Regions from separate parts of the Mixta calida genome, predicted to be linked through region 2. Evidence: predicted binding sites of a transcription regulator. Region 2 holds the regulator's gene; the other holds the start of a gene.
What was found. Region 2 encodes LexA, which represses DNA repair genes until DNA is damaged. Its sites were predicted from a motif close to TNCTGTATGTACATACAGNA; they were not measured.

Region 1: the regulator LexA is predicted to act here: its motif matches at 5,058-5,077, upstream of sulA (SOS-induced cell division inhibitor SulA).

Annotation. Positions count from the first base shown of each region.
Region 1 is NZ_CP026378.1:1,640,623-1,656,109, reverse strand. It holds gene helD (DNA helicase IV) at 1-1,534, opposite strand, end outside; gene C2E16_RS07755 (YccF domain-containing protein) at 1,670-2,116, shown strand; partial or broken gene yccS (YccS family putative transporter) at 2,129-4,272, shown strand; gene C2E16_RS07745 (TfoX/Sxy family DNA transformation protein) at 4,269-4,886, opposite strand; gene sulA (SOS-induced cell division inhibitor SulA) at 5,097-5,606, shown strand; gene ompA (porin OmpA) at 5,958-7,031, shown strand; gene matP (macrodomain Ter protein MatP) at 7,122-7,583, opposite strand; partial or broken gene C2E16_RS07725 (AAA family ATPase) at 7,700-9,522, shown strand; gene fabA (bifunctional 3-hydroxydecanoyl-ACP dehydratase/trans-2-decenoyl-ACP isomerase) at 9,590-10,108, shown strand; gene rmf (ribosome modulation factor) at 10,168-10,350, opposite strand; gene pqiC (membrane integrity-associated transporter subunit PqiC) at 10,617-11,198, opposite strand; gene pqiB (intermembrane transport protein PqiB) at 11,195-12,838, opposite strand; gene pqiA (membrane integrity-associated transporter subunit PqiA) at 12,825-14,093, opposite strand; gene C2E16_RS07695 (ABC transporter ATP-binding protein) at 14,108-15,487, opposite strand, start outside.
Region 2 is NZ_CP026378.1:4,014,823-4,030,309, reverse strand. It holds gene ubiC (chorismate lyase) at 1-436, shown strand, start outside; gene ubiA (4-hydroxybenzoate octaprenyltransferase) at 438-1,319, shown strand; gene plsB (glycerol-3-phosphate 1-O-acyltransferase PlsB) at 1,395-3,836, opposite strand; gene C2E16_RS19165 (diacylglycerol kinase) at 3,965-4,333, shown strand; gene lexA (transcriptional repressor LexA) at 4,439-5,047, shown strand; gene dinF (MATE family efflux transporter DinF) at 5,151-6,473, shown strand; gene C2E16_RS19150 (CsbD family protein) at 6,698-6,910, shown strand; gene zur (zinc uptake transcriptional repressor Zur) at 7,144-7,659, opposite strand; gene C2E16_RS19140 (conjugal transfer protein TraF) at 8,103-9,353, shown strand; gene C2E16_RS19130 (DUF2778 domain-containing protein) at 9,856-10,371, shown strand; gene C2E16_RS19125 (hypothetical protein) at 10,349-10,618, shown strand; gene dusA (tRNA dihydrouridine(20/20a) synthase DusA) at 10,919-11,968, shown strand; gene C2E16_RS19115 (quinone oxidoreductase) at 12,293-13,276, opposite strand; gene dnaB (replicative DNA helicase) at 13,386-14,792, shown strand; gene C2E16_RS19105 (Lrp/AsnC family transcriptional regulator) at 14,900-15,385, shown strand.

The sequences.
Region 1 (15,487 bases), 1.9 Mb from region 2:
CGATATCGCCGATGCGATCGTTAAAACGCCAGGTAGTATCCAGCACGCAACGGTCGCCTTCGCCAAAATAGTGATGGAAAGCGGTTGTCAGGCTCATTTCCGCACCGCTGAAGCGATAAATCGCCTGGCAGTCATCGCCAACGGCAAACAGACTGGTTTGCCGGTTTTGCTTGCGCAGCGCGGCCAGCAGCGCCGCTCTCTGCGGTGAGATATCCTGAAATTCATCCACCAGAATGTGCTTCCAGGGGCTGATAAAGCGCCCTTTCTCCAGTAGATTAATCGCCTGATGCATCAGACCGGAAAAGTCGACAGCGCCCTCTTCTTTCAGAGCGCTTTTCCAGGCCTTCAGCAGCGGCGCCATCAGCTTTATGCGTTTAGCGAAGCTGTCGCGCACCGCTTCAGGCGCATCGGCGATCATCGCCGCCTGGGCGCCGCCATGCATACGCATCAGGCCAAGCCAGCGTTCCAGTCGGCTGGCGAGGCGTTGGGTCAGCATCTCGTCCTGCCAGAAATCGCCTTCCGGCACCGTCCACGCCAGCTCTTCCGTCAACCACTGTCGCCAGCCGCTGGCATGGGCTTTTTTCTCGGCGCACTGCTGACGCCAGGTTTCGATCAGCAGCTGCCGTCGCGCCGCATCGTCGCTTTCCAGTCGGGAGATGGTCGGCTGCTTGTTGCTGCCTTCACGAATAATGTGCAACGCCAGCGCATGAAAGGTACGCGCTTCGATATTCTCATTTTGCAGGCGCGTTTTAATACGCTGGTTCATCTCTTCCGCCGCTTCGCGGCCAAACGCCAATAGCAGAATCTGCTGCGGCTGCGCCTGCTGACGCAGCAGCAGCCAGCCCGCACGCGCTACCAGCACCGAGGTTTTGCCGGTGCCAGCGCCCGCCAGCACCAGCAGCGCATCTTCGCCATTGACCACGGCGCGCGCCTGCGCCGCATTAAGCGGCGTCGATTCCACCGTCGCAAAAAAATCCGCATGCTGTTCCAGCATATGATCAGTCCAGAGCGCATTACGCTGGGTCAGCATCGCTTCGCCCCTGCGCAGCCACTGTAAACACTGCTGACAGAGATCACGGCAATTATCGAAGCCGTCGAGACGGGCAACCGGCATCGGCAATGCGCTGAACGCCTCTTCTATTTTCGCCTGCATCCGCGCCAGCTCGCTTCGCTTCAGCCAGCGGTCCTGCGCTTCGGTTTGCTGTAGCTCCGCAATCAGCCCGGTCAACACCTGCGCGCTGATGTCGCTCATCTCCGCGCTCCACTGTTGCCATGCCTGCGTCAGATAGTGGTAAAAACGCTGCGTTTCCTGCCACTCCGTACCGTGCAGCCGCACCACCTTTTCATCCGGCAAAGTGAACTCCAGCTCACCCCAGATCATCCCGCGTTTGCATCTAATATCCAGCAGCTTATTAAACGGGATCAGATACTCATGTTTTTCACCGCTGACTTCCACTCCGGCGCTGAGCAGACGTACCCGATTATAAGGATGCTGCGCCAGATGTTTGCCAAGCGAGGTTGCTTTTAATTCCATGCGTGATAACCAAAGGTATGCAGATTCTGTTGGTTGCTAGTCTACCGGTCCGCAGTTTACCGCTCCACCGTTAAAACAGGTTACAATCAAACGCTGCTATCTTTGATTCATTCCGTTTTTCTGAAGGAAGCCGTAATGCGTACCGTTTTGAATATCCTTAATTTCGTGCTGGGTGGCTTCTTTACCACGCTGAGCTGGCTGTTCGCTACTCTGGTCAGCATTGTTCTGATCTTTACTCTGCCGTTAACACGCTCCTGCTGGGAGATCACCAAACTCTCGCTGGTGCCCTATGGCAATGAGGCGGTGCATGTTGACGAGCTGCGCCCGGACCAACGCAACGCGTTGCTGAACACCGGCGGCACCTTGCTGAATATCCTGTGGTTTATCTTCTTCGGCTGGTGGCTCTGCATTTCCCATATTATGGTCGGGATCGCGCAGTGCATCTCAATTATCGGGATACCGGTCGGCATCGCTAACTTCAAGCTGGCGGCGATCGCGCTCTGGCCAGTTGGTCGTCGCGTGGTTTCCACCGAAGAAGCGCGCGCCGCGCGCGAAGCTAACGCACGCCGTCGCTATCAGTAAGGTGACCACGCTATGACAGCGCTGACCGCAGGTTTACGTCGCTATACTGCCAACAGCACCGGGTTATATTTAACCCGCATTTTCCTTGCGCTGGCGGGAGCAGCCGCCTTTCCCTGGTGGCTCCAGCAAATTATCTGGACACTGCCGCTGACGCTCGGCGTGGTCGCCGCCGCGCTGGCCGACCTGGACGATCGTTTCACCGGTCGCCTGCGCAATCTTTTAATTACCCTGCTCTGCTTCTGTATCGCTTCGGTCTCGGTAGAGCTGCTTTTCCCCATCCCTGGTTATTTATCATCGGGCTGGCGATCTCCGCCTGGGGATTTATTTTGTTGGGCGCGCTTGGGCAACGTTACGCCACCATCGCTTTCGGCGCGCTATTGATCGCTATCTACACCATGCTGGGCGTTAGCCTGTTTCCGCAATGGTATCTTCAGCCGGCGCTGCTGCTGCTGGGCGCCGTCTGGTATAACCTGCTGACGCTGGTGGGCCATTTGCTGTTCCCTATTCGGCCATTGCAGGAAAACCTGGCGCGCAGCTACAGCCTGCTCGCGCATTACCTTGAAGCCAAAGCCAACCTGTTTGACCCGGATATGGCGGAAAATGACGATCGCGGTCTGGTTGAGGTCGCGATGGCCAACAGCAAGTTGGTGGCGGGGCTTAACGAGACGAAGACTTCGATACAAAGCCGCCTGCGCGGCGATCGGGGTCAACGCGGCACACGGCGTACGCTGCACTATTACTTTGTCGCGCAGGATATTCATGAACGCGCCAGCTCCTCGCACGTTCAGTATCACGCGCTGCGCCAGGAGTGGCGCTACAGCGAAATTCTGTTTCGCTTCCAGCGTCTGCTGACCATGCAGGCCCAGGCCTGCCGTCAGCTTTCCAACGCCATTTTGCTGCGGCAGAGCTATCAGCACGATACCCGCTTCGAGCAGGCGTTCAACCATCTGCAGGCGGCGCTGGAGCGATTGCCTGACACGGCGCAGGATAAAGCGCGGCAGAAAGCGCTGCGCTATTTGCTCAGCAACCTGAAGGCAATTGACGCTCAGCTGGCAACCATTGAATCGGAGCAGGCGCTGGAACAGGCGCATCACGGCGGCAGCGATACGCATCTCTCCAGCGAAGGGCTGACCGGCTGGAGCGATATCCGGCTGCGCATCAGCCGTCACTTAACGCCGGAATCGCCGCTGTTCCGTCATGCGGTGCGCGTGTCGCTGGTGCTTTGCATCGGCTACGCCTTTATTCAGCTCACCGGCCTGGAGCGCGGCTACTGGATTCTGTTGACCAGTCTGTTTGTCTGCCAGCCCGGTTATAACGCTACCCGCCGTCGACTGGCGCTGCGCATTATCGGCACCCTTGCAGGCATTGCTATCGGCCTGCCGGTGCTGTGGCTGGTGCCGTCGGTTGATGGCCAACTGCTGCTGATCGTGCTGTCGGGCGTGCTGTTTTTCGCTTTCCGACAGGTACAGTATGCGCACGCCACCATGTTTATTACGCTGCTGGTGCTGCTCTGCTTTAACCTTCTGGGAGAAGGCTTCGATGTCGCGGTGCCACGCATTGTCGATACGCTGCTCGGCTGCGGCATGGCGTGGCTGGCGGTCAGCTTTATCTGGCCAGACTGGCGCTTCCGGCGGCTGCCAGCCGTCGCGGAAAAGACGTTAACCGCTAACTGCCGCTATCTGGATGCGATCCTGGAGCAGTATCATCAGGGCAAAGATAACCGCCTCGCCTACCGCATAGCCCGACGCGATGCGCATAACGGCGATGCCGAACTGGCTTCAGTAGTCTCTAATCTTTCTACCGAAATGCGGCCCGATCCGCAGCAGCGCGAAGCGGCTTTTCGCCTGCTGTGCCTGAATCACTCATTCCTGAGCTACATCTCCGCGCTTGGGGCGCACCGCGAGAAAATCACGCAGCCAGCGCTGTTGTCGCTGCTGGATGACGCAGTCTGCTATGTTGACGACGTTTTGCAGGTCAATATCATCAGCGAACAGCAGGCTCAGCAAATATTAAGCGATCTCTCTGCGCGCATTAGCCGTTTAGAAAGCGAGGCGGACTCTAAAGGGCAGTTGGTTTTACAACAGATAGGCCTGCTGATCGCCCTTCTTCCCGAAATCGCCCAGCTGAAAAAACAGCTGGCGGTGTCGGGGCGCTAGCCGTGGGGATCTTTGTCCGCGTTCAACGTGTTATAAAACCAGTAACGTAGTTCTTCTTTCACCTCTGCAGGCAGCGCCGCCTGGTGACGTCCAGATATGGCGCCCTGCAGAGCCAGCAAGCAGTTCAGCCCCAGAGACTGATTAAGGGCGCGCAGACGTAGCCAGCAGTCTTTTGCGCCCGCCTCGCGCAAAGCATGAACGCTGTCGATGCCGATTTCCCGCAGTAATATTTCCATGCGAATGCCCATATTGGGCAAATCTTTAACGCGCAGGTTGTTCTGCCGTTCATTTTTCTGTCGTCGCGCCAACGCCAGCGCTGACTTTGACAGTTTTATCAGCAGCGGCTGATCGTTCCACACCACGTCATCAATGCGGTAATAGTGCAGCGTCACCGGCATCCCTTTTTTATTAATTACCAGTGGCGGTAGCGACTGTTTACTGAGGTAGCTGGCCATCGTGTCACTGGCGCGCAAATAAAGCTCTCCCTCGGTAATTAATGCGAATACCACCTTTTCTACCGCCAGGCTGTAACCGCCAAACTGAGAACGAACGGTAATATTCCCTAATGCCGCCAGCTGCGCTTTTGACTGGGCAATCCGTTGATGCGAATTCATACGTGGCTCCTTTTCCTTAAGAAACTGTGACTAACCCCCTGTTTTGTATCAGCTAAAAACATAGGCAATTCTGATTAATGGTTCAATTGCTAAATCAGCTTTCATCTATTTGCATATTAAAAGTGCGAGACGTTTTCAAAAATTGAGGTTGATCTTAACCCGCCATCGCATTACTGTATATCCATACAGTAACCACGTGAGCTGATAATCATGCGTACTCATTTACTGAAGTCCTCTTTTGCCTCTTCTTCTCTGGCTGGCCATTCGCGCGTTGCGCTGTCTTCATCAACGCTGACAACCGGTTGGATTAGCGAACTGAGCTACAGTGAAGCGCAACCTGGCCTGACGCAACTGCTGCTGCTGCCGCTCTTACAGCAACTCGGCACTCAGGCGCGCTGGCAGCTTTGGTTAACGCCGCCCCAGAAGATCAGTCGACACTGGCTGAAATCATCGGGCCTGCCGCTGAATAAGATGATGCAAATGTCCTACCATCAGGGTTTCAGTACAGTGGAGGCGATGGTAAAAGCGCTGCAAACGGGTAATTACAGCGTAGTGCTTGGATGGATTACGAAGGATATTAGTGAAAGTGAGCGTCGTCAGCTCGAAGAAGCGGCTTCTGTCGGTCAGGCGCTTGGACTGATTATGCGTCCCCAATCGGTCGCTTCGTCACTTGACGGACAAAAAAACCGGCTGAAAATTCACTCAACTTTGTATCATTAAGTAAATATAAGATAAATCTCAGCTAAAAACAGGCAGTTCTCTCTGATAACCCGCTGATTCTACTCTGACGCGGCTGAGCCTTGCTTTCGCCGCGTCAGATAAGCCTTTTTTTGCCGCTAAAAACCGTGTTGGATGTTAAATTTTGTGTATGAAACATCCTTTTTTTGCAGACCGGGCTCACATCTTACTTGTAAGTTTCTCGCCACGTTGTAGACTTTATCTCGCCAGGGTGCTCAATAACCTCCGTTTTCCGGTAGAGTAATAATCGAGCAAAAGGACCCGGCGAAGGATTACAACCAAGAGCTTAGTTTTAAGCTCCTTGCCTATTTGGATGATAACGAGGCGCAAAAAATGAAAAAGACAGCTATCGCAATTGCAGTGGCACTGGCTGGCTTCGCTACCGTAGCGCAGGCCGCTCCGAAAGATGACACCTGGTACACCGGTGCTAAACTGGGCTGGTCTCAGTATCACGATACTGGTTACTACGGTAACAACTATGTAAATAACGATGGCCCGACTCACGAAAGCCAGCTGGGCGCTGGTGCATTCGTTGGTTATCAGGCTAATCCTTATCTGGGCTTCGAGCTGGGTTACGACTGGCTCGGCCGTATGCCGAACAAAGGCGATGCAGTAAACGGCGCTTTTAAAGCACAGGGCATCCAGCTGGCAGCGAAACTGAGCTACCCGATTATGGATGATCTGGACGTGTACACCCGTCTGGGTGGCATGGTATGGCGCGCTGACTCCACTCAGCACGTTGTAGGCACCAACATCAGCCGCAACGACCACGACACCGGCGTTTCTCCGCTGGCTGCTGTAGGTGTTGAGTATGCGCTGAACAAAAACTGGGCGACTCGCCTGGACTACCAGTGGGTTAACAACATCGGTGACGCTGGTACCGTTGGCACCCGTCCTGACAACGCCATGCTGAGCCTGGGCCTGTCCTACCGTTTCGGTCAGGATGACGCGGCTGCTCCGGTTGTTGCTCCGACCCCGGCTCCGGCTCCGGTTGTTGAAACCAAGCACTTCACTCTGAAATCAGACGTGCTGTTCAACTTCAACAAAGCGACCCTGAAAGGCGAAGGCCAGCAGGCGCTGGATCAGCTGTACTCTCAGCTGAGCTCAATGGATCCGAAAGACGGTTCCGTTGTTGTTCTGGGCTACACTGACCGCATCGGTTCAGAGCAGTACAACCAGAAACTGTCTGAGAAACGCGCTCAGTCCGTGGTTGACTACCTGGTATCTAAAGGTATCCCGGCTGACAAGATCTCTGCACGTGGCATGGGTGAATCTAACCCGGTTACCGGCAACACCTGTGACAGCGTGAAAGGCCGTAACGCCCTGATCGACTGCCTGGGTCCGGACCGTCGCGTAGAAATCGAAGTTAAAGGTCTGAAAGACGTTGTTACTCAGCCGCAGGCTTAAGTAATACGTTAAAAAACCCCGCTCAGGCGGGGTTTTTTTATGGGTGAAAAACAGTAAAAAGCGAGGTATAACTGAATGAAGGCCCAAGAATTAACTGACGTCATCCTTTCCCAGAATCGCCTGCAAGTCCTGTCGTAACGAAGACATCTGGCTGGCATATTTCTCTTTACGCTCTGCATCTTCAATAAGCTGGACGATAGTTTCAGACAGCGTGCTGCTGCGGCGCTGCGCCAGCCCCGCCAGCCTTTGCCATACCAGATATTCCAGGTCGATGGATTTTTTACGCGTATGCTGATGCTCAGCGTTAAAATGGCGTTTACGCCGTGCGCGGATCGTCTGCTTCATACGATTTTCCAGTGCCGGATTGATATGTTGTTCAATCCATTTCAGCACGTCTATCGGATGGCTTTCCATGGCCAGCAACGCTTTAACGGCTTCCTGGGCGGCGCTGATTTCCACGTATCGGGTGATCGGTTCACCCTCCCGGTGCTTTTTCACCAGGTATTTCCATTTCCATCCGCTTTCAAGGTTTTCCAGCTGCTGATATTTCATCGGAATCTCATCATGCGCAGGTAACAAACTAAGAATAACAGTTTTTTTCTTTCTTGAGACAGAGAAAGGCGTAACGCCAGCTTCGCAGGCTCCCGCTTTCATTCAGAATCGGTGAGATCTCTGCCGTGCGTAACAACCTGAAAAGCTGTATAATCGCGCTTTTCATTAATACAAGACAAATACGATTACTTTGACCAGCAACCGACTTGCATGGCAGGCGCTACAGCCTGATGCCGAGAGCTTCCAGCCCCTTTTTTCCAGCGTTTTTAGCGATGACGGCAGCGATATTCTACCGGAGATTCAGCCTCGCCTGTTTGATGCAGCAAACCTGCTGCAGCGCAGCAGCGCGCCTTTTCCACTGATGCTGATTCGCTGTGCTGAAAACAGTGAAAATCTGTCGTTGCTGGCGCAGACATTACAGCATAACAGAGGGAAGAAGAAAGCACTTTACGGCGGTAACTATCTGATAAATGACGATCAGATTAGCTGGCAACCTGCGCAAAGCTCAGATGAGCCATTTGCCAGCTGCGGCGAAGTGCAGTTTGCCGACTGGATCGAACCTGAGCAGCTGTTTGGCTGCGTGCGGCTGTTCGCACAGCGCATTAGTCTGCAACCGGGCCTGATTCATCGCGCCAACGGCGGCGTTCTTCTGCTTTCGCTGCGCGCCGTGCTGGCGCAACCGCTGATGTGGCTCCGTCTGAAGCAGATCGTGATGCAGCGCCGTTTCGACTGGCTGTCGCCTGATGAAACGCGTCCGCTGCCCGTCGCCATTCCCTCAATGCCGATGCAGCTCAAGCTGGTGCTTTGCGGCGATCGCGAAGCGATGGCCGACTTCCAGGAAATGGAGCCTGAGCTGACGTCGCTGGCTATTTACAGCGAGTATGAAGAAAGCCTGCGAGTGGAAGACCAGGAAGATATGGCGCTGTGGTGCCGCTGGGTCACGGCGCTGTCGCGTCAGGCGGCGCTGCCCGCTATCGAGGCCGATTTCTGGCCGCTCCTGCTGCGCGAATCGGCGCGCTACAGCGGCGATCAGGATATGCTGCCGCTCTGCCCCGCCTGGCTTGGAAGACAGCTGCGCGAGGCGGCGCAGTATGGCGAAAAACTCGACGCGGAAGCGCTGCAGGCGGCGCTCGACGCCCGCAGCTGGCGGGAAAACTATCTGCCAGAGCAGATGCGTGACGAAATACTGCTCGATCAGATCCTGATCGACACCGAAGGCGCGGTGGTCGGACAGATTAACGGTCTGTCAGTGATTGAATTCCCTGGTCATCCACGCGCGTTTGGCGAACCTTCACGCATCAGCTGCGTAGTGCACGTCGGCGACGGCGAGTTTACCGACGTTGAGCGCAAGGCTGAACTGGGCGGCAATATTCACGCTAAGGGCATGATGATCATGCAGGCGTTTCTGATCGCTGAACTCGAACTCGATCAGCAACTGCCTTTCTCCGCCTCGCTGGTTTTTGAACAATCCTATTCGGAAGTTGACGGCGACAGCGCCTCGCTTGCCGAACTTTGCGCGTTGATCAGCGCCCTGGCGGAACAGCCTGTCAATCAGCAGATCGCCGTGACCGGGTCGGTCGATCAGTTTGGTCATGTTCAGCCAGTAGGCGGACTGAATGAAAAAATCGAAGGATTTTTCGAGGTTTGCCAGCAGCGTGGTCTGACGGGTCATCAGGGCGTGATTATTCCGGCAGCCAATGTACGTCATCTCTGTTTGCAGCAGGAGGTTGTCGATGCCGTGCGCGACGGTCAGTTCCATATCTGGGCCGTCAATGAGGTTGACGAAGCGCTGCCGCTGCTGACCGGCGTCGAGTGGAAAAAAGAGAATGCGCCCTGCCTGCTGCAAACTATTCAGGACCGCATCACAGAATTTAATCAGCAGGAAGCGCGTCAGCGCCCCTGGCCTCTGCGTTGGCTAAACTGGTTTAACCACAGCTGATCGGAGTTGTTCAGCTTACACCTGTTAGCTAACCTTCGTGATTCACTAGAAAAAGGCTTATTGAAACATGGTAGAAAAACGCGAATCCTATACAAAAGAAGATCTCATTGCCTCTGGTCGCGGTGAACTGTTTGGCGCTGAAGGCCCGCCGCTGCCGTCTGGCAATATGCTGATGATGGACCGCGTGGTCAAAATGAGCAAAGAAGGCGGTAACTTTAATAAAGGTTATGTCGAAGCTGAACTGGATATCAATCCTGACCTCTGGTTCTTCGCCTGTCACTTTATTGGCGATCCGGTCATGCCGGGCTGTCTGGGTCTGGATGCGATGTGGCAGCTGGTAGGCTTCTATCTGGGTTGGCTGGGCGCTGAAGGCAAAGGCCGCGCGCTGGGCGTAGGCGAAGTGAAATTTACCGGTCAGGTACTGCCGACGGCGAAAAAAGTGACCTACCGCATTCATTTCAAACGCGTCATTAACCGCAAACTGGTGATGGGCGTAGCGGACGGCGAAGTGCTGGTGGATGGCCATGTGATCTATACCGCCAGCGATTTGAAAGTGGGCCTGTTTAAAGACACCACCGCGTTCTAATCTTCTGCAATAAAAAACCTCCGCTGCCGCGGAGGTTTATCCCTTTTCTGACCAGGCGTTTACGCCATCGTCGCCCCGACGCTGACCGACCTGTCCTCCATGGCTTTTCGCCAACCTCCCAACCAGTGAGACCGAGCCTCAATCATTTGATAAGGGCACATTTCTTTTGAGCGCCCGGTAATGCCTGCCTGATAACCACGTGAGTGTGCCCGTTCCAGGCGGTCTCGTTTCTGTCTCTTCATGCCTCATTTCCCTCATTCAGGTATGGTGGAACTGGTGGAAAGAAAACAATGGTCACAAAATGCGCAACCACATTTCAGTTCTACCCTCATCAGCACGAAAGATCAATGCGCAAATTTCACGCCATTGTCACATGAATACGCTATTTTTAGAGGTTTTCTTAGGGCGTCGCGCGAGCTGCCAGACAACGGATTGATTCTGAAATAAAAAAATTCCGGCCCATACAGCTGAAGCGCCTTATGTAACCGGAATTAATAGTTAAGAATAATTAATTATTTTTTAGCGAAGAAAAGGCCATAGCCATCCGCTGCGCCTCTTGCTGCCAGCCCGCAGCCAGCGTCCTGACCATGGCGTCGTAGCCATCCTCCTGCTGCGGCAGCGTCAGGTTGAAAGCCTGACGCGTGATGCGTCCATTATGCTCCAGCGTCCAGCTGCCGCTAATCACAACCTGTCCATCATAGCGGCCGTGAAAGCCGGTGACGTTTACATTCAGCGTATCGTGCAGTTCGCCCAGCGGCGCGGCGGATATCAGTCGGCCGGGCAGCGCGTTGCTGAGATTGGTGACCAGCGTCTGCTGTAGCTGCTGATCGAGCGGACTGGCCCACAAATTGTTTGCCGCGATAACATACTTCACATCGCTGGTCTGATAGACCACGCCGTTGCCGGCGAGATAATCTGGCACGGCGACCCGCTCAACCCACAGCGGCAACTGCGTCTCCGTCAGCAGCGCGCTCTGCGTCACCGGCGGCGGCGCCGACGTTCCCGTCGGCAGCTGATACATTGTGGTTTTAGTGGTGCTGCTACAGGCGCTGAGCGCCAGAGCCATCGCCAGCGGCATCCATTTCATCATTGTTTCGCCCTCTTCGGCTGCGGGTCCTCGCCCGGTTTCGCTTCAAACACCAGCGCGTTGCTCTTTTGATTGAGCGTTTTCAGTACCGGCTGCAGCTCACGCAGCACCTGATCGAGCCGCTGCATATCGCCTACCAGCTGGTTATAAGCCGGAGAGCCGGGCTGCAAGCCCTTCATGCTGCGATTCAGTTCGCGCAGCGTCTGCTGCATATCCTGCGGCAGCTGCTGCATGGACGGACTGGCGGTGATTTTATTCACATTATCCAGCGTTTTTTGCAGCTCGCGCAGGGTGCGCTGGCTCTCTTTCAGCGTGCCGGTAGCCTGATTAATCATCGGGTTGAGCGGCAGACTATTAATTTTGTCCAGCGCATCCATCAGTTTCTGCTGGATCTGGCTCAGGCCGCCGCTCACGGTCGGAATAATTTCCAGTCCGGCCACTTTATCCGGTCCTTTGTAGGGCGCCGCCTTGTCATAAAAATCGAGATCGATATACAGCGAGCCGGAAAGTAAGTTGCCCGTTTTAAGCGAGGCGCGCAGGCCACGTTTTTTCCCATCTTCAAGGTGCTGTCGGATATCGAAATCGGCGCCCAGACGTTTGATAAAGCGATCGGGTTCGATACGCACCAGCACCGGAATACGGTAGTCGTTGTTCAGCGACTGGTTCCAGCCCGGAACGGTATAAGGCACTTCCGCCACGGTGCCGAGACGAATACCGCGGAATTCGACCGGCGCGCCCGCCTGCAGGCCGCGAATTGAATCGCTGAAGAACATCAGGAAATCGAGATGCGTGCTATAGAGCGAATCCTGAATGCTGCGTTGATCGTCGTAAAGATGATATTCCGCCTTATTTTCCGCCGGTACGCCCAGTTCCCAGCCGTCGGGCACGTCGAAGCTCACGCCGCCGCTGAACAGCGTGGTCAGCGATCCCATTTCGACGCGCATGCCTGAAGCGGACATTTCAACGGCGATGCCGCTGTCTTTCCAGAAGCGCACGTTGGAAGTCACCAGCCGATCGTAAGGCGCGGCGACGAAGAGCTGATACTGCATGGCGCGCTTGTCGGCATCGAAGCTGCTGGTTTCCACCGAGCCGACGCGATAGCCGCGAAACAGCACCGGATCGCCGGGATTCAGCTGGCCCGCTTTGAGACTGTCGAGCACGATACGGATGCCCTTCGCGTCCGGCGGCGCCAGCGGCGGCGCATCCAGCAACTGATAGTGATTCGGCTTTTCGCCTTTGCTACCCGGCTGCAGTTCAATATAGGCGCCGGAAAGCAGCGTGCCGAGGCCGGTGATCCCTTCGCGCCCCACCTGCGGCTTCACCACCCAGAACACGCTGTCTTCATGCAGCAGTTTCTCCATGCCGGCATTCAGACGCGCCTTGATTTCTACGTGATGCAGATCGTCGGTCAGCACCGCGCTCTCCACCACGCCGACATCGACGCTGCGGCTTTTAATCGCGGTTTTGCCGCCCTCAATGCCTTCGGCATTGGTGGTGATCAGGGTAACTTCCGGCCCCTGATGGCTGAAATGATAAAACAGGATCCAGGCACCGATCAGTACGGTGACGATAGGGACTATCCAGACCGGCGACCAGCGTTTGATCTGTTCCACCTTCGCGACGCCGTGATTATTTTCCGTCAAGACTCGACTCCTTCAAATTATTTTCTGGCTCACGATCCCAGGTAAGGCGCGGATCGAACGTCATGGCGGCGAACATCGTCAGAATCACCACTGCTGCAAACAGCAAGGCGCCCACCGCGGGATAAATATTCATTAACTGTCCTATACGCACCAGCGCCGACAGTACGGCAATAACAAAAACATCGATCATCGACCAGCGACCGACAAACTCCACCACCTCATAGACCAGATGCATTTTTTCACTGTCGCGACTGCCGTGGCCGCGCGCATCCCAGCAGAGCCAGCCAATGGCCAGCATTTTCAGCGAGGGCACCATGATACTGGCGATAAAAATCACCAGCGCCACCGGGTAAGAGCCGTCGCTCCAGAGCAGAATAACCCCGGCCATAATGTTGGAACTCATCTTATCGCCCAGCGCTTCGGTCACCATAATCGGCATGATATTGGCAGGGATATAGATAAGGAATGAGGTGAGCAGCAGCGCCATCGTCCACTGCAGGCTATGGCGGCGACGTGCGTAAGCTGCGGTGCCGCAGCGCGTGCAGCGGTAGCGATCGACCGGCAGCACCGCGGTGCAGCACGGACAGGATCGCAATCCCTGGCGCAAACCGCTAATGCCAGCGCGCGGCGCAGAGGAGAACATCGGCTCCGGCGCAATCTGCCGCCAGAGCCAGCGCCGATCGACGCACTGAAAAGCGCGCAGCTGCAACAGGCAGAACAGACACCAGGGCAGGAAACTGCTGCCGATGCCGATATCGCCATAGGCCATCAGCTTGACGAAGCTTACCAGCACGCCAGCGAGAAAAATTTCCGCCATGCCCCAGCTTTTGAGCTGAAACAGAATGCGCGCCATCAGGACGCGCAGCGGCTGCGGCAATGGCAGCGGATTCACCAGCAGCAGGATCGCCACCATACAGAAAGCGGGCACCGCCTGCACAAACAGCAAGAACAGCGTGGCCAGGCTGGCGTAGTCCTCAGAGACCATGACCTGAGGAATTTCCATTAGGGTGATTTCGCTGCTCAGGCCGGAGACATGCATATTGACGAAGGGAAACAGGTTAGCCAGCAACAGCATAAACAACGCGGCCAGCGCATAACCGGAGGGCCGTCTGCGCGGCTCGCTCCAGTTAGCGGTCAGCGTGGTATGACAGCGCGGGCAGCTCGCCTTTTGTCCGGTATTCAGCGGCGGCAGCCGCGTCATCAAATCGCACTGCGGGCAAAGCATCCAGTGTTGCGGGTGTTCAGCTGAACACATACCTACTCCCGATCTCAGGCGCCGTTTTTCAGCGATTCCAGATATTCCCAGCGTTCAAACGCGCTCTCCAGCTGCTGTTCCGCTTCCGCCAGGGCATCCAGCACCGGCTGCGTTTTGTCATGCGGCTGGCTGAAGAAACTGGCGTCCGCCATTTGCGCCTGCAGCTGTTCAATCTGTGTCTCCAGCGCTTCCAGCTGCTGCGGCAGCTGCTCAAGCTCGCGCTGCAGCTTGTAGCTCAGCTTGGCGGCGGGCTGTTTTGCGGCGTCGCTTTTAACCGTATCAACCTTTGCGCTTTTTTCCACCGGCGCTGACGTTTTTAGCGCGACGGCGCGGCTCTGACGGAAAGCGGCGCGCTGCTGCTGCGCGTCGTGATAGCCGCCGACAAAGGCGCCGATTTCGCCGTTGCCTTCAAAAATCCAGCATTCGGTCACGGTGTTGTCGACAAACTGACGATCGTGGCTGACCAGCAGCACGGTACCCTGATAGCCGTCGATCAGCTCTTCCAGCAGCTCCAGCGTTTCGACGTCCAGGTCGTTGGTCGGTTCATCGAGGATCAGCAGGTTGCTGGGCTTCAGGAACAGGCGAGCCAGCAGCAGACGGTTGCGCTCGCCGCCGGAAAGCGCCCGCACCGGCGTCATCGCCCGCTTGGGATGAAACAGGAACTCCTGCAGATAGCCGAGAACGTGGCGCGGCTTGCCGTTGACCATCACTTCCTGTTTGCCTTCGGCGAGGTTATCCATCACCGTGCGATCGGGATCGAGAATGGCGCGATGCTGATCGAAATAGGCGACTTCCAGCTTGCTGCCGCTGTGCACGCGCCCACTGTCCGCCTTAAGCTGGCCCAGCATCAGTTTCAGCAGCGTGGTTTTGCCGCAGCCGTTCGGACCGATCAGCGCAATCTTGTCGCCGCGCTGCACCTGCGCGCTGAAATCTTTCACCAGCTGACGGCCTTCAATGCTGTAGTTGACGTTCTCCAGCTCAAAGACGATTTTGCCGGAGCGCGACGCTTCTTCCACCTGCATCTGCGCTTTGCCCATCACCTCACGGCGTTCTGAGCGCTCGCGGCGCAGCGCCTTCAGCGCGCGCACGCGCCCTTCGTTGCGGGTGCGGCGCGCCTTGATGCCCTGACGAATCCAGACCTCTTCCTGCGCCAGCTTGCGGTCGAATTCGGCATTCTGCATCTCTTCGACGCGCAGCGCCTCTTCTTTACCGGCGAGGTATTTATCATAGTCGCCTGGCCAGGAGACCAGCTTGCCGCGATCGAGATCGACGATGCGCGTCGCCATATTGCGGATAAAGGAACGATCGTGCGAAATAAAGATGATGCTCCCCTGGAAAGTTTTCAGGAATGTTTCCAGCCAGTCGATGGTTTCGATATCCAGGTGGTTGGTCGG
Region 2 (15,487 bases):
GGAAGAGGATTCGATGACGAAGCGCTTTGAACGTCACTGTCGGCACGTTACCGTTGAACCCCTGAATGAAGGCTTCGTCACCGCAGACGAGATTGCCGGGGAGCTGCCGTTTCTGCCGCAGGAGCCGCGCTACTGGCTGCGCGAGATTATTCTTTCCGGCGACGGCGTGCCCTGGCTGGCTGGCCGCACGGTGGTGCCGGAATCGACGCTAAACGGGCCGGAATCGGTGTTGAGCCAGCTCGGCACGCGTCCGTTGGGCCGCTATCTCTTTTCTTCCTCTACCCTGACGCGGGACTTTATCGATCCCGGCATCGCCGCAGGACAGTGGGGACGCCGCTCGCGCCTGCGTTTATCGGGCAAGCCGCTATTGTTGACTGAACTGTTTTTACCCGCTGCGCCGCTTTATCAAAGCCTCTCAGGAGAATCACGTGAGTAATATAGAAAAAGGGCTGACGCTGACGAAGCTGCAGGCCTGGAGCCGCCTGATGCGTATCGATAAACCGATTGGCTCGCTGCTGCTGCTCTGGCCGACGCTATGGGCATTATGGTTGGCGGGCGAGGCGGTGCCGCCGCTGCAGGTGTTGCTGGTGTTTGTGCTGGGCGTCTTTTTTATGCGTGCGGCGGGCTGCGTGGTAAATGATTTCGCCGATCGAAAAATCGACGGGCATGTCAAACGCACTCAAATGCGCCCGCTCGCCAGCGGCGCGGTCAGCGAAAAAGAGGCGAAGGTGCTGTTTGTGGTGCTGGCGCTGGTGTCGTTTGGACTGGTGCTGACCATGAACGCGCTGACCATCTGGCTGTCGTTCGCCGGACTGGCGCTCGCCTGGGTTTATCCCTTTATGAAGCGCTATACCCATCTGCCGCAGGTGGTGCTGGGCGCGGCCTTCGGCTGGGCGATCCCAATGGGCTGGGCGGCGGTCAGCGACAGCGTGCCGCTGAATGCCTGGCTGCTGTTTTTCGCCAACATTTGCTGGACGGTGGCCTACGATACCCAGTACGCCATGGTTGACCGCGACGACGATTTAAAAATCGGCGTGAAGTCGACGGCGATCCTGTTTGGCCGCTTTGATAAGCTGATTATCGGGCTGCTGCAGCTCTCTACGCTGCTGCTGCTGTCGCTGGTGGGGCTGCGTATGGGGCTGGACGGCGCATTTTACTGGTCGCTGCTGATCGCCGGCGCGCTCTTTGTGCATCAGCAGAAGTTGATCGCCGAACGGCAGCGCGAACGCTGTTTCCAGGCGTTCCTGAATAACAACTATGTCGGACTGGTGATTTTTATCGGCATTGCGCTGAATATGCTGCCGTTCAGTCAGTGGTGACGGCCGCACGATAATCTTTGGATGATAAAAAAACGGGCGCCTGAGGCGCCCGTTTTCTTTATGCTTGCGTCTTTTTTACACCTGCGTCGCCAGCCCGCTGTGGGCTACGGCGTTTTCAATGGTTTGACGCACGTCGCTGGTAATCAACTCCGACAGCAGGCGCGACGTGTTCTGCGTCTGCGCCAGTGCGGCGTCGCCCGTGTCGCTGATATAGCCTTCGTCACGTAGCGTCAGCACCAGGGTGGAGAACACCGCCTTATCGAAAAATTCCGGCGCGTTGATGCCGTGCAGTACTGACAGGCGCTGCGCCAGCGTGCGGCTCTCTTTTTCAAGCGAACCGCGGTTGATTGCCGGATTGGCGCTGAGGATAGAGAAGGTGATCGCATAGCGTTGCAGCGTTTCGCGCATGCCTGCCGCCAGTAGTTGCAGCGTGCGGAAACGGCCCGCGTTCAGGCGCATCATATCGCCTTCAATCACGATCAGCTGCTGGCGCGCCAGCTCCGCCGTCAGCGCCTGGAGCAGGTGCGGTAGCTCCGCTTTATCCCAGCGCAGGAACAGCTCGCTCTTCAACAGCGGATAGATCACCGTAACCTGACGCAGCAGCTCATCCGCCGAGATTGCCTGATGCTGTTGCACGATAGCGGCGATCAGCGACGGCATCACCAGCATGTGATGAACGTTATTGCGGTAATAGGTCATCAGCACCGCCTGCTCGCGCGGCAGGATGATGATATCGCCGATATTGTCCTTTTCCGTCTCGAACTTGTTCATGTTCAGCGCGTGTTCCAGCAGCGCTTCCGGCGTCATGTCCGGCACGGTCGCATCTGCGGAATAGGGCACATTGCGCAGCAGTTCGAGATAGCATTCCAGCTGCTCCAGCAGCTGCTCTCGCGTTAACGAGCGTTGACGCGAGGCGAGCAGGGCGGTCACGCAGAGGTTCATTGCGTTGGCGGCGCCGGCGTTATTGATGCGCACCATAATCTGCTGCGCAATATCGTTGACCGCCGGCGTCAGCCACTGCGGACGCTGCGCCACAATCGGATCGATCGAGTCGCGCCACTCCGGCACATGACGGTTGAGGTAGTTCACCAGCGGCAGCGGTTCGCCGAAGTTCACGTAGCCCTGACCCAGATTGCGCAGCTTGCTCAGGCCGCGCAGCATCTGCATAAAGCCTTCTTTCTCTTTCGCCGCGCCGCGCAGCTCTTTGGCGTAAGTGCCCACTTCCATTACGTGCTCATAGCCGATATAGACCGGCACCACGGTAATCGGGCGGTTGCCGCCGCGCAGCATCGCCTGGAGGGTCATCGACAGCGTGCCGGTTTTCGGATCGAGCAGTCGGCCAGTGCGCGAACGTCCGCCTTCGACGAAATACTCCACTGAATAGCCGCGGCTGAACAGCTCGCCCAGATATTCGCGGAACACGGTGGAGTAGAGCTTATTGCCCTTGAAGGTGCGGCGAATAAAGAACGCGCCGAGACGGCGGAAGATCGGGCCAGCGGGCCAGAAGTTAAGGTTGATGCCTGCGGCGATATGCGGCGGCACCAGCCCCTGATGATAAAGCACGTAAGAAAGCAGCAGATAGTCCATATGGCTGCGGTGGCAGGGAACGTAAACCAGCCCGTGCCCGTCCAGCGCCAGCTGACGAATGCGTTCGCCGCCGCTGACGTTGATGCCCTGATAAATTTTGCTCCAGGTCCAGCCGATAACGCGGTCGGTCAGGCGGATCATCTCATACGAGAAGTCGGCCGCAATCTCTTCCATCAGCTCAATGGCGTTCTGCTGCGCTTTTTCTTGCGAAATCTTCTTGCTGCGCGCTTCGTCTTCTACCGCCTTGGCGATAGCCTGCGACTGCAACAGCTTATTAAACAGATCGTGACGCACCGGCAGACGCGGGCCGACTGCGGCCAGGCGCTGACGGGCGAAATGGATGCGCGCCACGCGCGCGAGCTTTTGCGCGATGGTTTTATCGGTGCCGTGTTCGGTGGCCATGCGGCGCAGCGATACCATTGGCGAGAAGCGAACAAAGCTGTCGCGTCCCAGCCAGAAGACGGCAAAAAACTTCTGCACTCCGTTGAGCTCGCGCAGATGCGGCGTTTGTTCGCCCTGCACTTCGCGTCCCGGCGCACGGCCGAACATCACGGATACCGGCACCATCTGCACATCCAGATCGGGATTGTTGCGGTGCAGGTCGAGGTAGTCGTGAAACAGCTTCACCGACTCCTGATTAGGCACGAAGTAGGGGAAAACGCGCGGCCCGTCATGGATAAACACATGACGCGGCAGCAGGGCGCCGTCGATCTCCAGCGGCTCCAGCGGATCGGGCAGATCGTGCAGGCGGCACTGGGTGCGCAACGCCAGAAGATCGGCCTTTGAATCGTAAGGCAATACATACATAATGGGGCGCGACGTGTCGAGGCCCAGTTCCGCGACCGGATCGCCCGGAATCGCCTTACTTTTGACTAAAAATGTAAGTGGTAAATTCAATAACTTATAATAAAGTTTACGCCAACCTGACATAGACAACATGAAGCCTCTTGTTAGCAAAGCGCGGCAAGCATACCAGAAAGCGCATTGAAGATCTGTGGTGTTGCAATTAGTGCGGCACCCTGACATTGACGTTAAACATCGCAAAGGGTTCCCCGAACATGGCAAATAACGTAACGGGCTTGACGCGCATCATTAAAGCGGCTGGCTACTCCTGGAAAGGATTGCGCGCGGCCTGGCAGCACGAAGCGGCTTTCCGTCAGGAAGCGGTGATGGCGCTGGTGGCGGTCGTCGTCGCCTGCTGGCTGGATGTCGATGCGATAACGCGCGTGCTGCTGATCGGTTCGGTCGCCCTCATTATTATTGTCGAGATCCTTAACAGCGCTATCGAAGCGGTGGTCGATCGCATCGGCAGCGAACTTCATCCGCTGGCGGGACGGGCGAAAGATATGGGCTCCGCTGCGGTTCTGCTCAGCATCATACTGGCTCTCTTTGTCTGGGCAACCTTGCTGTGGGCATATTTGCGATAGCGCTTCCGCATTCGACAAAGTGTTGTTTTTTACACTGCATTCGGTTTCCATTCCGACAATACCTGTATATACTCACAGCGACTGTATAAACAACCAGGGGGCGGGATGAAAACCTTAACGGCTCGACAGCAGCAGGTTTATGACCTGATTCGCGATCACATTAACCAAACGGGGATGCCGCCAACGCGTGCGGAAATCGCTTCCCGTCTTGGCTTCCGCTCTCCAAACGCCGCAGAAGAACATCTGAAAGCACTGGCGCGTAAAGGCGTTATTGAGATGGTGTCCGGCGCTTCGCGCGGCATCCGCCTGATGGCGGAAGAGGAAAACGGCCTGCCGTTGATTGGCCGCGTCGCCGCTGGCGAGCCGCTGCTGGCGCAGGAGCATATTGAAAGCCGTTTTCAGGTCGACCCTAACCTGTTTAAGCCTCACGCTGATTTCCTGCTGCGCGTCAGCGGCATGTCGATGAAAGATATCGGCATCGTCGACGGCGATCTGCTGGCGGTGCATAAAACGCAGGATGTGCGTAACGGCCAGGTCGTGGTGGCGCGTATTGATGATGAAGTCACGGTTAAACGCCTGAAAAAACAGGGTAACACGGTGCAACTGCTGCCGGAAAACAGTGATTTTCAGCCCATCGTGGTCGATCTGCAACAGCAAACCCTGACTATCGAAGGCCTGGCCGTCGGCGTGATTCGCAACGGCGACTGGCTCTGAAACTGATGTGGCGGCTCCTCTGCCGCCACTGAATAGCCCCTGATTCATATTTATCCGGCGATAACCGCTGTGGCCTGTCGCCATACTATTTTCGCGGATTGTCATGCAACTCTTCTCTGCAACCGATAAAAATCTCTGGCGGCTGGCGCTGCCGATGATCCTTTCCAATATTACCGTTCCTCTGCTGGGCCTGGTTGATACCGCCGTGATCGGCCATCTCGACAGCCCCGTCTATCTGGGCGGCGTCGCCGTAGGCGCGACGGCGACCAGCTTCCTGTTTATGCTGCTGCTCTTTTTACGCATGAGCACCACCGGGCTGACGGCCCAGGCGTTCGGCGCTGGCGATAAATCGGGACTGGCGCGCGCGCTGGTTCAACCCTTGCTGATCGCCGTCGTCGTCGGGCTGGCTTTTGTGCTGCTGCGCGATCCGCTTAGCGCGCTGGCGACGCGCGTCGTTGGCGGCAGCCCGGCGGTGCTGGAGCAGGCGAAGCGCTTTATCCATGTGCGCTGGCTCAGCGCGCCCGCTACGCTGGCGAATCTGGTCATTTTGGGCTGGCTGCTGGGCGTGCAGTATGCGCGGGCGCCGGTGATTTTGCTGGTGGTCGGCAACCTGGTAAATATCCTGCTCGACCTGTGGTTTGTTATCGGCCTTGGCTGGGGCGTAGCGGGCGCCGCTGCGGCAACCGCGATTGCGGAATACGTGACGCTGGCGGTCGGGCTGGGCATGGTGTGGCACCTGCTGCGCCTGCGGCAAATTACCTTCTTACAGCTGAAGCAGGGGCTGCGCGGCGATATGCGACGCCTGCTGCGCCTTAACCGCGACATTATGCTGCGCTCGCTGCTGCTGCAGCTCTGTTTTGCTTCGGTAACCGTGCTGGGCGCGCGCATGGGCAGCGATATCGTCGCGGTTAACGCCGTGCTGCTGATGTTTCTGACCTTCACCGCCTACGCGCTGGATGGCTTCGCCTATGCGGTGGAAGCGGTCTCCGGGGAAGCCTTCGGCGCCAGAGATGCCGATAAGCTGCGGCGGGTCTGGCTGGCGGCCTGTCGGCAGGCGGGCCTGGTGGCGCTGCTGTTCGCCTGTGCCTACGCGCTTTGGGGTAAAGAGCTGGTGGCGCTGTTGACCTCGCTGCCAACGTTGCAGGCGCAGGCGGATCGCTACCTTCCCTGGCAAATGCTTCTGCCGCTGGTCGGCGTCTGGTGCTATCTGCTGGACGGCATGTTTATCGGCGCAACGCGCGGGCGCGAAATGCGCAACAGCATGGCGCTGGCCGCGCTGGGTTTTGCCTTAGCGCTGGCGACGCTGCCTTATTTAGGCAACCATGGCCTGTGGCTGGCAGTAACGGTTTTTCTTATGCTGCGCGGCCTGACGCTCGGCTGGATCTGGCGTCAACACCAGCGGCGCGGCGACTGGTTCACGATTTGACACATTTATATGCGGCTGCGCTTATTACCTGAATTAACTCGTTTTTAAGGGTAATCGACAGGTTTTTCGGCGTGTTTTCAGTTCATCTGACTGAGATTACGAGCAGAAACGCCGTATTCAGCTATCATTAAAGGGTGACAAACAAGGAATCAGCGACTGTTTTCACTGAACATACAGCGCTGACAGTCTGCAAGCTGTTAACACCTAAGGTAGAGGAAATAACGATGAACAGAGACGAAGCCGGCGGTAACTGGAAACAGTTTAAAGGTAAGATGAAGGAAAAATGGGGCAAGCTGACCGATGACGACATGACCGTTATCGAAGGTAAACGCGATCAGCTTGTTGGTAAAATTCAGGAACGCTACGGCTATGCAAAAGACGAAGCGGAAAAAGAAGTGAGCGATTGGGAGACACAAAACCGCGACCATCGCTGGTAAGTTTAAAGCCCTTCAGGAAGATGCTCCTGCCCCTGGCACAAGGAATGTGCCGCTCCCCTCTGTTTTTTTATCTTTTTTAACGCGGTCACGCTCTTTTCTTGCTGCCCCGTTTTCTGGTTATGTTTGGCATGATGAGGTTATTTTAGCGCTTACTACCCTTCAGACCGGCTTTAGCGACAAACCTGTCGCCTTCCCCCTAACGCAGCCATTACTGGCACCGCTTCGGCTGTTTTTTAACGCCCGCGCTTTTTGCTTATCAGCGTATGGTCATGATTACAGCTTTCAGGATGCTGGCAACTTTCGACATCTTTACATCCGTTGCACAAGCCGTGCGCTTCAATCACGCTATTACGCAGCGCAAAGCCGCTCTGCTGCGCCAGCGACTCCAGAATCGATTCCACGCCCTGAGCATGCTGTTCATTCACCGCGCCGCAGCGATCGCAAATCAGCATCGCTGAAGTATGTTGCGGTTCCTCGAAATGATGACACACCACATAGCTGTTGTTTGACTCAACGCGATGGATAAACCCCTGCTCCAGCAGGAAATCCAGCGCGCGATAAACGGTAGGCGGCTTGGCCTGCGGTTCAGAGGCGCGCAGCAGGTCAAGCAGATCGTAGGCGCTAATTGCGCCGTTCTGCTCGCTCATCAAACGCAGCACCTCCAGACGCTGCGGCGTCAGGCGCACGTTGCGTTGCTGACAGATTTTTTCAGCCTGCGACAGAATCTGTTTTGAAGGTGAAACGCTCATAATTTTTCTCCGGGCGATTGAGATGTTATCTTATCACGTTGGATAAAAAACGCCGACTCCTTCCTGAAGTCCTCAGAAAAGCGCTATTTCGCGCCTGAATTACCGAAAGTTTCCGAATTATATCTCCTGGCGGCATGCCTGAACCCGCCGATAATACGCAGCGTCCAACGCGGAAAAGAGACAGATCCATTCTTAATTGTTAATTTCCAGTTTGCAGGAGAATTAATATCCAGCTAATGTTCACTCAGGCTTAAGCGGCATAGGGAAAAACAGAGCCGCAGCGAATGCAACAGATAAGCCACTCACTGCTTATAAAAGCAGCAATTCACTGATAAGTCGGGGAAAACGCCTTGAGTTCAGGGCAATAAAATGGGCAATTACTGGTCATCATGCGCCCAGTGATTTTCTACATACTTTCAGCTTATTTTTGGTGGCGTCTGATAATGGCAATGAAAACCGTTCAATCTTTCAAGCTTTCTTCTGCAACAGCCTTAACCGCAATTTTATTTACCTCTTTTTCATCACAGGCAGCCGGCAGCTATTTTGACGCGCGCAATGATGCGATGGGCGGTACCGGGGTCGCTTCATCGAACTATACCACTGCGCCATTATCAAACCCGGCGCTGCTGACGAAAGGCCGGGCGGAAGATCGCGTCAGCGTTATTCTGCCTTCTGTCGGCGTGCAGATCAGCGATAAAGATAAAATGGTTGATAAGATCGATGACGTAACCGATACGGTGAATCATTATCGGGACGTATTCAGGAATTTTACGCCCATCGATTTTCTGACGAATCCTTCTGCCATTCGCTCCGCTTCCGGCGACCTGGCCAACCAGCTGCGCGATCTGCGCGGCAACAAGGCGGACGGCTCCGCCGGCGCGGCTATTGTAGTGGCGGTGCCGAATGAGACGCTGCCGTTCGCTTTTGTCGCCAAAGCTTATGGCTCCGCCCATCTGCAAGCCGACGTGGCGCAAAGCGATATCGACCTGCTCGATACCGTCGCTAACGGCGGATTTCCGACGTTAGCCGATCCGTCTCAACTGCGTTCCAGCGCTACCGGCGTGGCGGCTATCGTCGCCGACTACGGCATTGCGGTCGCCCATGAGTTTAACATCGGCGAACAGGCGGTTTCCGTGGGCGTGACGCCTAAGCTGCAGCAGACTCGCCTCTATAATTACCGCGCTTCGGTTTATAACTTCGATAAAGATCGGGTGACTGACAGCGAATATCGCACCAGCAATACCGGCTTTAACCTCGACGCCGGCCTGTCAACCGACGTGGGCGCGAACTGGACCTTTGGCCTCAGCGCGCAGAACCTGATCCCGCGTGATATCGATACGAAGCGTGTGAATGGCTATCAGGATACCTGGCAGATCCGCCCGCTGGTGACCGCCGGCGCCGCCTGGCATAACGAGGTGCTGACCGCCAGTCTTGATGTGGACGCGACGCCGACCAAGCGTTTTAAATCGCAGGATGACAGCCAGTATGCGGGCGTAGGCGTGGAATATCGCGTGCTGGACTGGTTACAGCTGCGCGGCGGCTATCATGCCGATATGAAATCCAACGACAAAAATGTTGTGAGCGCCGGCTTTGGCGTATCGCCTTTCAACAACCGCGTTCACCTCGACCTTGCGGGCTCGGTGGGCGAAGACAATACCTGGGGCGCCATGGCGCAGCTGGGCTTCTCCTTCTGATAATGCAGGCTGCGCCGGAAACGGCGCGGCTTTCAGGCAAACACCACTTTAAGGCTGCCCGGCGTCCGGCGCGGTTTTCCTGCCACGATTTACATATCCCGGCCCAAACGGATCGGGCATTTCAAAATCTTAGCCTCACTAATGACGCAGAGTTGCCCGCACAGCATGTTCGACTATTTAGGCTGGACATTGCTGATAGCTTTGCACGGCTTTCACATCAAGAACAGGCTATGTATTTTCGGGCCGGTTTTATGCACGTTTTATTCGCTCCGTTTATCCATATTCCGATAATTAAACGGCTAAAAATACGCCGTTTGCAGCCGACGCGCGGCGAGTGCCGTTTCATCTGTGCGCGTAGGATCCATTATGTTAAGTAACGCCGGGTTTACGGAAAGATTAAGCTGAAGTGATTGAAAAGGCGTGCAGTTTATTTTTTACTCAGTCGTACTGGCATCAGTCTAAATAACAAACAACAGGGATTGTTTTTATGCAAATCATGAGGATGACGTATAACGATCTGACAAAGGGCGGCGGGGAAGCAAAGCTACACGTTTACGGCGTAGGGACGTTCCCGGTATTCAGCGGCCAAAAACCCTACACCAACGATCCTGACTGCGCGTTTTTGAAAAACAGCGCAATCCCAGTGGGCCGTTACTGGATTGTGCCACGGCATGAAGGAAGCTTAAAGAACCGAGCCAGGGCGGCGGCCGGTGACCTGTGGTTCAGTTCGAATCATTATGAATGGTTTGCGCTCTTTAATGCCCAGACAATGGACGAACATATTTTCGTAAATGGCATCTCGCGTGGCGGCTTTCGCCTGCATCCGTTGCGGCCCGATGGTTCCGGGGTAAGCGAAGGATGCATAACTTTCGTTAATCGCCCTGATTTTTACGTTGTCAGAAATGCGTTATTAAAAACAAAAAAGATGCTCGTTCAAGGCTCACGCACTGGGCTGATGGCGTTCGGTTATAGAGACGTACAAGGAGATCACGATTTTGCGAATTGCAAATTTCGTTAAAAAGGCTGGCGGCTTCGTGCTGTGCTTTATTCTGGCGTTTGCCTTATCTCGCTACGATATGCCGCTCCATCGTCCGTCGACCTGGATAATTGACTATCTCTACCAGATTTTTAGCCGTTATCAGGAGGATATATACGAACCAGATGCAGATCCGGTTACGTTCATTTCGATAATTGCCGTTGTCAGCGTTTACGCGACAGCTCTTTACTGGCTGTTTAAAATAGCAATCAGAAAGTTAAAGCGTTGACAGATTACAGCCCTCATTCATTGGTCAGGATTCCGACCACGTAGCCGTTGCAGACTCAAATCGACCGACACTACGGCAGGATTAACCGTGCCTGTAACGGGACGTACGTCTCTGCGGGATCAGCGCCTGGCAACCAATAGCGTTGGCTCTCTGTTTCGGCAACGGCTGGCGTAAAGTCACGTCGGCGCGTTGACGTTTTTGTGTGTTATAGTAGGCCAGATTTTATTCATCCCGGCAGAGACGCGCTATTCCGCTCTGTGGTCGGCGCCGAAAAAGCAAAACACATTTAAAAGTACAGAAATGCATCAAAGCCAACATTCCCAGAACGCGTCATCCACGCAGGCGGTCGCTGCTGAGCAAGCGGTATATCCTTCTCAACGCTTTTCCATCGCGCCCATGCTCGACTGGACCGATCGGCACTGTCGTTATTTCCACCGCCAGCTGACGCGAAACACGCTGCTTTACACCGAAATGGTGACCACCGGCGCGATTATTCACGGCAAAGGCGACTATCTCGCCTACAGCGAAGAAGAGCATCCGGTCGCCCTGCAACTGGGCGGCAGCGATCCGGCGGCGCTGGCGCAGTGCGCACAGTTGGCGCAGGCGCGCGGCTATGATGAGATCAACCTCAACGTCGGTTGTCCATCCGATCGCGTGCAGAACGGCCGCTTCGGCGCTTGCCTGATGGGCGAGGCGGCGTTGGTGGCGGACTGCATTAAAGCGATGCGTGACGTCGTCTCGATTCCGGTCACGGTGAAAACCCGCATTGGCATCGACGAGCAGGACAGCTATGAATTTCTCTGCGATTTTATAGGCACCGTGGCGCAGCAGGGCGGCTGCGATACCTTTATTATTCACGCGCGCAAGGCCTGGCTCTCCGGCCTGAGCCCGAAGGAAAACCGCGAGATCCCGCCGCTGGACTATCCGCGCGTTTATCAGCTGAAGCGTGATTTCCCGCAGCTGACGCTGGTGCTGAACGGCGGCGTGAAGTCGCTGGAAGAGGTGCAAACCCATCTGCACTATCTCGACGGCGTGATGATGGGACGCGAAGCCTATCAAAATCCCGGTCTGCTGGCGCAGGTCGATCGCACGCTGTTTGGCAGCGGCGCGCCGGACGCCGATGCAGTGGCCGTCGTGCGTGCTATGTATCCCTATATTGAACGCGAGCTGGCGCAGGGCACGTACCTGGGCCACATTACCCGACACATGCTGGGCCTGTTCCAGGGCATCCCAGGCGCGCGTCAGTGGCGCCGCCATCTGAGCGAGAACGCGCACAAGCCGGGCGCTGGCATTGAAGTGGTGGAAAAAGCGCTGTCGCTGGTCGCCGACAAGATGACCGTGACTGCGTGATGTGTTTTAAATATGTTAAAACCTGTGCGGCGACGTGCAGGTTTTTTTATGTCCTCCGCGTGTCAAAACACCCATTGCGTTGAAAATTGATAGTTAGCTATCAAAGAGTTGAACGGAAAATAGCGGTCAGGATGCGGGCTGGATCACAGAGTGATATTTTGCTTAGCGTTTTTTCGCAATTAAACATATTTTTTACTTATGAATTCTGCGAGACTGTTTTCCGTTGAGTCGAAACAATCCATCGCCGCTGTACTCTACAACAGCGCGAATGATAAAAAAGAAAAGGGGCTTCCTGCGGGAGGCCCCATTTTTTTGCCTGAACCGTTACGGAATCAGCAGGCTGGAACCGCGCGTCGAGCGGCTTTCCAGCGTGATATGGGCTTGCTGCGCGTCGCGCAACGGGAAACGCTGATTTTCCGGCACGTTAACCTTGATCGCACCGCTGGCGATCATCGAAAAGAGATCGTTACCGGCGCGCTGAAGCTCGTCACGCGTGGTGATATAGCCATTAAGGGAAGGGCGCGTCAGATAAAGCGAGCCTTTCTGATTCAGGATCGCCAGATTCACGCCGGTCACCGGACCGGAGGCATTGCCGAAGCTCACCATCAGGCCGCGTCGCTGTAAGCAGTCAAGCGAGGCTTCCCACGTCGCTTTGCCCACCGAGTCATACACCACGCGCACTTTCTTACCGTCGGTCAGCTCGCTGACGCGCTGGACGATATCCTCTTCCTGATAGTTTATGGTCGCCCAGGCGCCGTGATCTTTCGCCAGCTGCGCTTTTTCTGCCGAGCCGACGGTGCCGATCAGGTGCGCGCCCAGCGCTTTCGCCCATTGACAGGCGATCAGCCCGACGCCGCCCGCCGCTGCGTGAAACAGAAAGGTTTCGTCAGGCTGCACTTCATAGGTCTGACGCAGCAGGTAATGCACTGTCAGCCCTTTTAAAAACGCCGCCGCCGCCTGCTCGAAGGAAATGGCGTCCGGCAGTAGCGCGATTTTATCCTGATGTACATTGTGAATTTCGCTGTAGGCCCCCAGCGGCGCCTGCGCGTAAACCACCCGATCGCCAGGCTTAATGGCGGTGACGCCGCTACCGATCTTCAGCACCACGCCCGCCGCCTCGGTACCGATGCCGGAAGGCAGCGACGGGGCCGGATACAGGCCGCTGCGCACGTAGGTATCGATGTAATTTATGCCGATGGCTTTGTTCTCCACCTGCACTTCATATTCCCCCGGTTCGGCGGGATCGAAGTCAACCCATTGCAGCTCTTCCGGGCCGCCGTGGCGGGCTATCTGAATACGTTTTGCCATGTTTGCTCCTCATGGTTTCCGGCAGCCGGAATTCGCGCCGGACGGGCGTAAAAGCGGTAAAAAACAGGTATACTTGCGCGTCACTCACACATTCGGTATTGCATTCACTATGGCAGGAAATAAACCCACCAACAAATCCAACGAGGTTCGCGATCGCCAGGTAGAAGGGCTGAAATTGCCGCCCCATTCGCTGGAAGCGGAGCAGTCGGTGCTGGGCGGGTTGATGCTGGACAACGAGCGTTGGGACAACGTCTCAGAGCGCGTAGTGGCCGAAGACTTTTACAGCCGCCCTCATCGTCTGATATTCAGTGAAATGCAGCGGCTGCTGGAAGCCAGCCAGCCTATCGACCTGATTACCCTTTCGGATTCGTTGGAGCAGCGCGGCGAGCTGGATATGGTCGGCGGCTTCGCTTACCTGGCCGAGCTGTCGAAAAACACCCCCAGCGCGGCAAACATCAACGCCTACGCCGATATCGTGCGCGAACGCGCGGTCGTGCGTGAAATGATCGCGGTCGCTAACCAGATCGCCGACGCCGGCTACGATCCGCAGGGGCGCAGCAGTGAAGATCTGCTCGACTTCGCGGAGTCGAACGTTTTTAAAATCGCCGAACAGCGCGCCAATAAAGATGAAGGCCCGAAGAATATCGAGCAGATCCTGGAAGCGACCGTTTCGCGCATCGAATCGCTCTATCAGACGCCGCACGACGGCGTAACCGGCGTCGATACCGGCTATCAGGATCTCAACAAGAAAACCGCAGGTTTGCAGCGCTCCGACTTGATTATCGTCGCCGCGCGACCCTCGATGGGTAAAACCACCTTCGCCATGAACCTGTGCGAAAACGCCGCGATGTTACAGGATAAACCGGTGCTGATCTTCAGTCTGGAGATGCCCAGCGAACAGATCATGATGCGTATGCTGGCGTCGCTGTCGCGCGTGGACCAGACGCGTATCCGTACCGGCCAACTGGATGATGAGGACTGGGCACGCATCTCCGGCACCATGGGCATTCTGCTGGAGAAAAAGAACATCTATATCGATGATTCCTCCGGCCTGACGCCGACCGAGGTGCGCTCGCGCGCGCGTCGCGTGTTCCGTGAAAACGACGGCCTGAGCATGATCATGATCGACTACCTGCAGCTAATGCGCGTACCGTCGCTTTCCGACAACCGTACGCTGGAGATTGCCGAGATCTCCCGCTCGCTGAAGGCGCTGGCGAAAGAGCTGAACGTGCCGGTGGTGGCGCTGTCGCAGCTTAACCGCTCGCTGGAGCAGCGCGCCGATAAACGTCCGGTCAACTCCGATCTGCGTGAATCCGGCTCGATCGAGCAGGACGCCGACCTGATCATGTTTATCTACCGTGACGAGGTTTATCACGAAAACAGCGATCTGAAAGGCATCGCCGAGATCATTATCGGTAAGCAGCGTAACGGCCCGATCGGCACCGTACGCCTCACCTTCAACGGACAATGGTCGCGTTTCGACAACTATGCCGGGCCGCAATACGACGACGAATAGCATGCACGTTTTGTGCATCGCGTCCGTATCATCATAAAATTGTGTTGGACATTTGCCGCTCCTGCGCATATCTGTAACGATTTCGGCGCAGAGAGCGGCAAAATGCCATGACACACATCGACGATTACGATCTGAAAATTTTGACCCTGCTGCAAAGCAATGGTCGGCTAACCAACCAGGAGCTCAGCGATTTGGTGGGCCTGTCCGCCTCGCAGTGTTCCCGCCGTCGCATCAGCCTTGAACAGGCTAACCTTATTCTTGGCTATCACGCCCGTGTCTCCCCGGATGCGGTCGGGTTGGGCATGATCGGCCTGATTGAGGTGCGTCTGCTTAATCACACCAGCGACTATGTCACCAGCTTTCATCGCATGGTGGCGGAGCAGAGCGCGATCGTCGACGCCTGGAAAACTACCGGCGACGCCGACTATCTGTTGAAGGTAGCGGTCGCGAGCCTGGCGGAATTGAGCGCGTTGATCAGCGAAATGGTGGCAGGGCATCGCAGCGTGGCGCATGTAAAAACATCCGTGGTGCTGGAAAGATTAAAAGAGAACGGCCTGATGATCGCCCCGTCTCTGCACGTTAAAAGTGCATGATGCACCAAGGTGGTGCGTTACGGGCGCATTTACGTTGAACTGTGCGTTGTAAAATCCATCGATGCACGCTGAATGCATGGATCGGCAATATTTTGCGCGAGA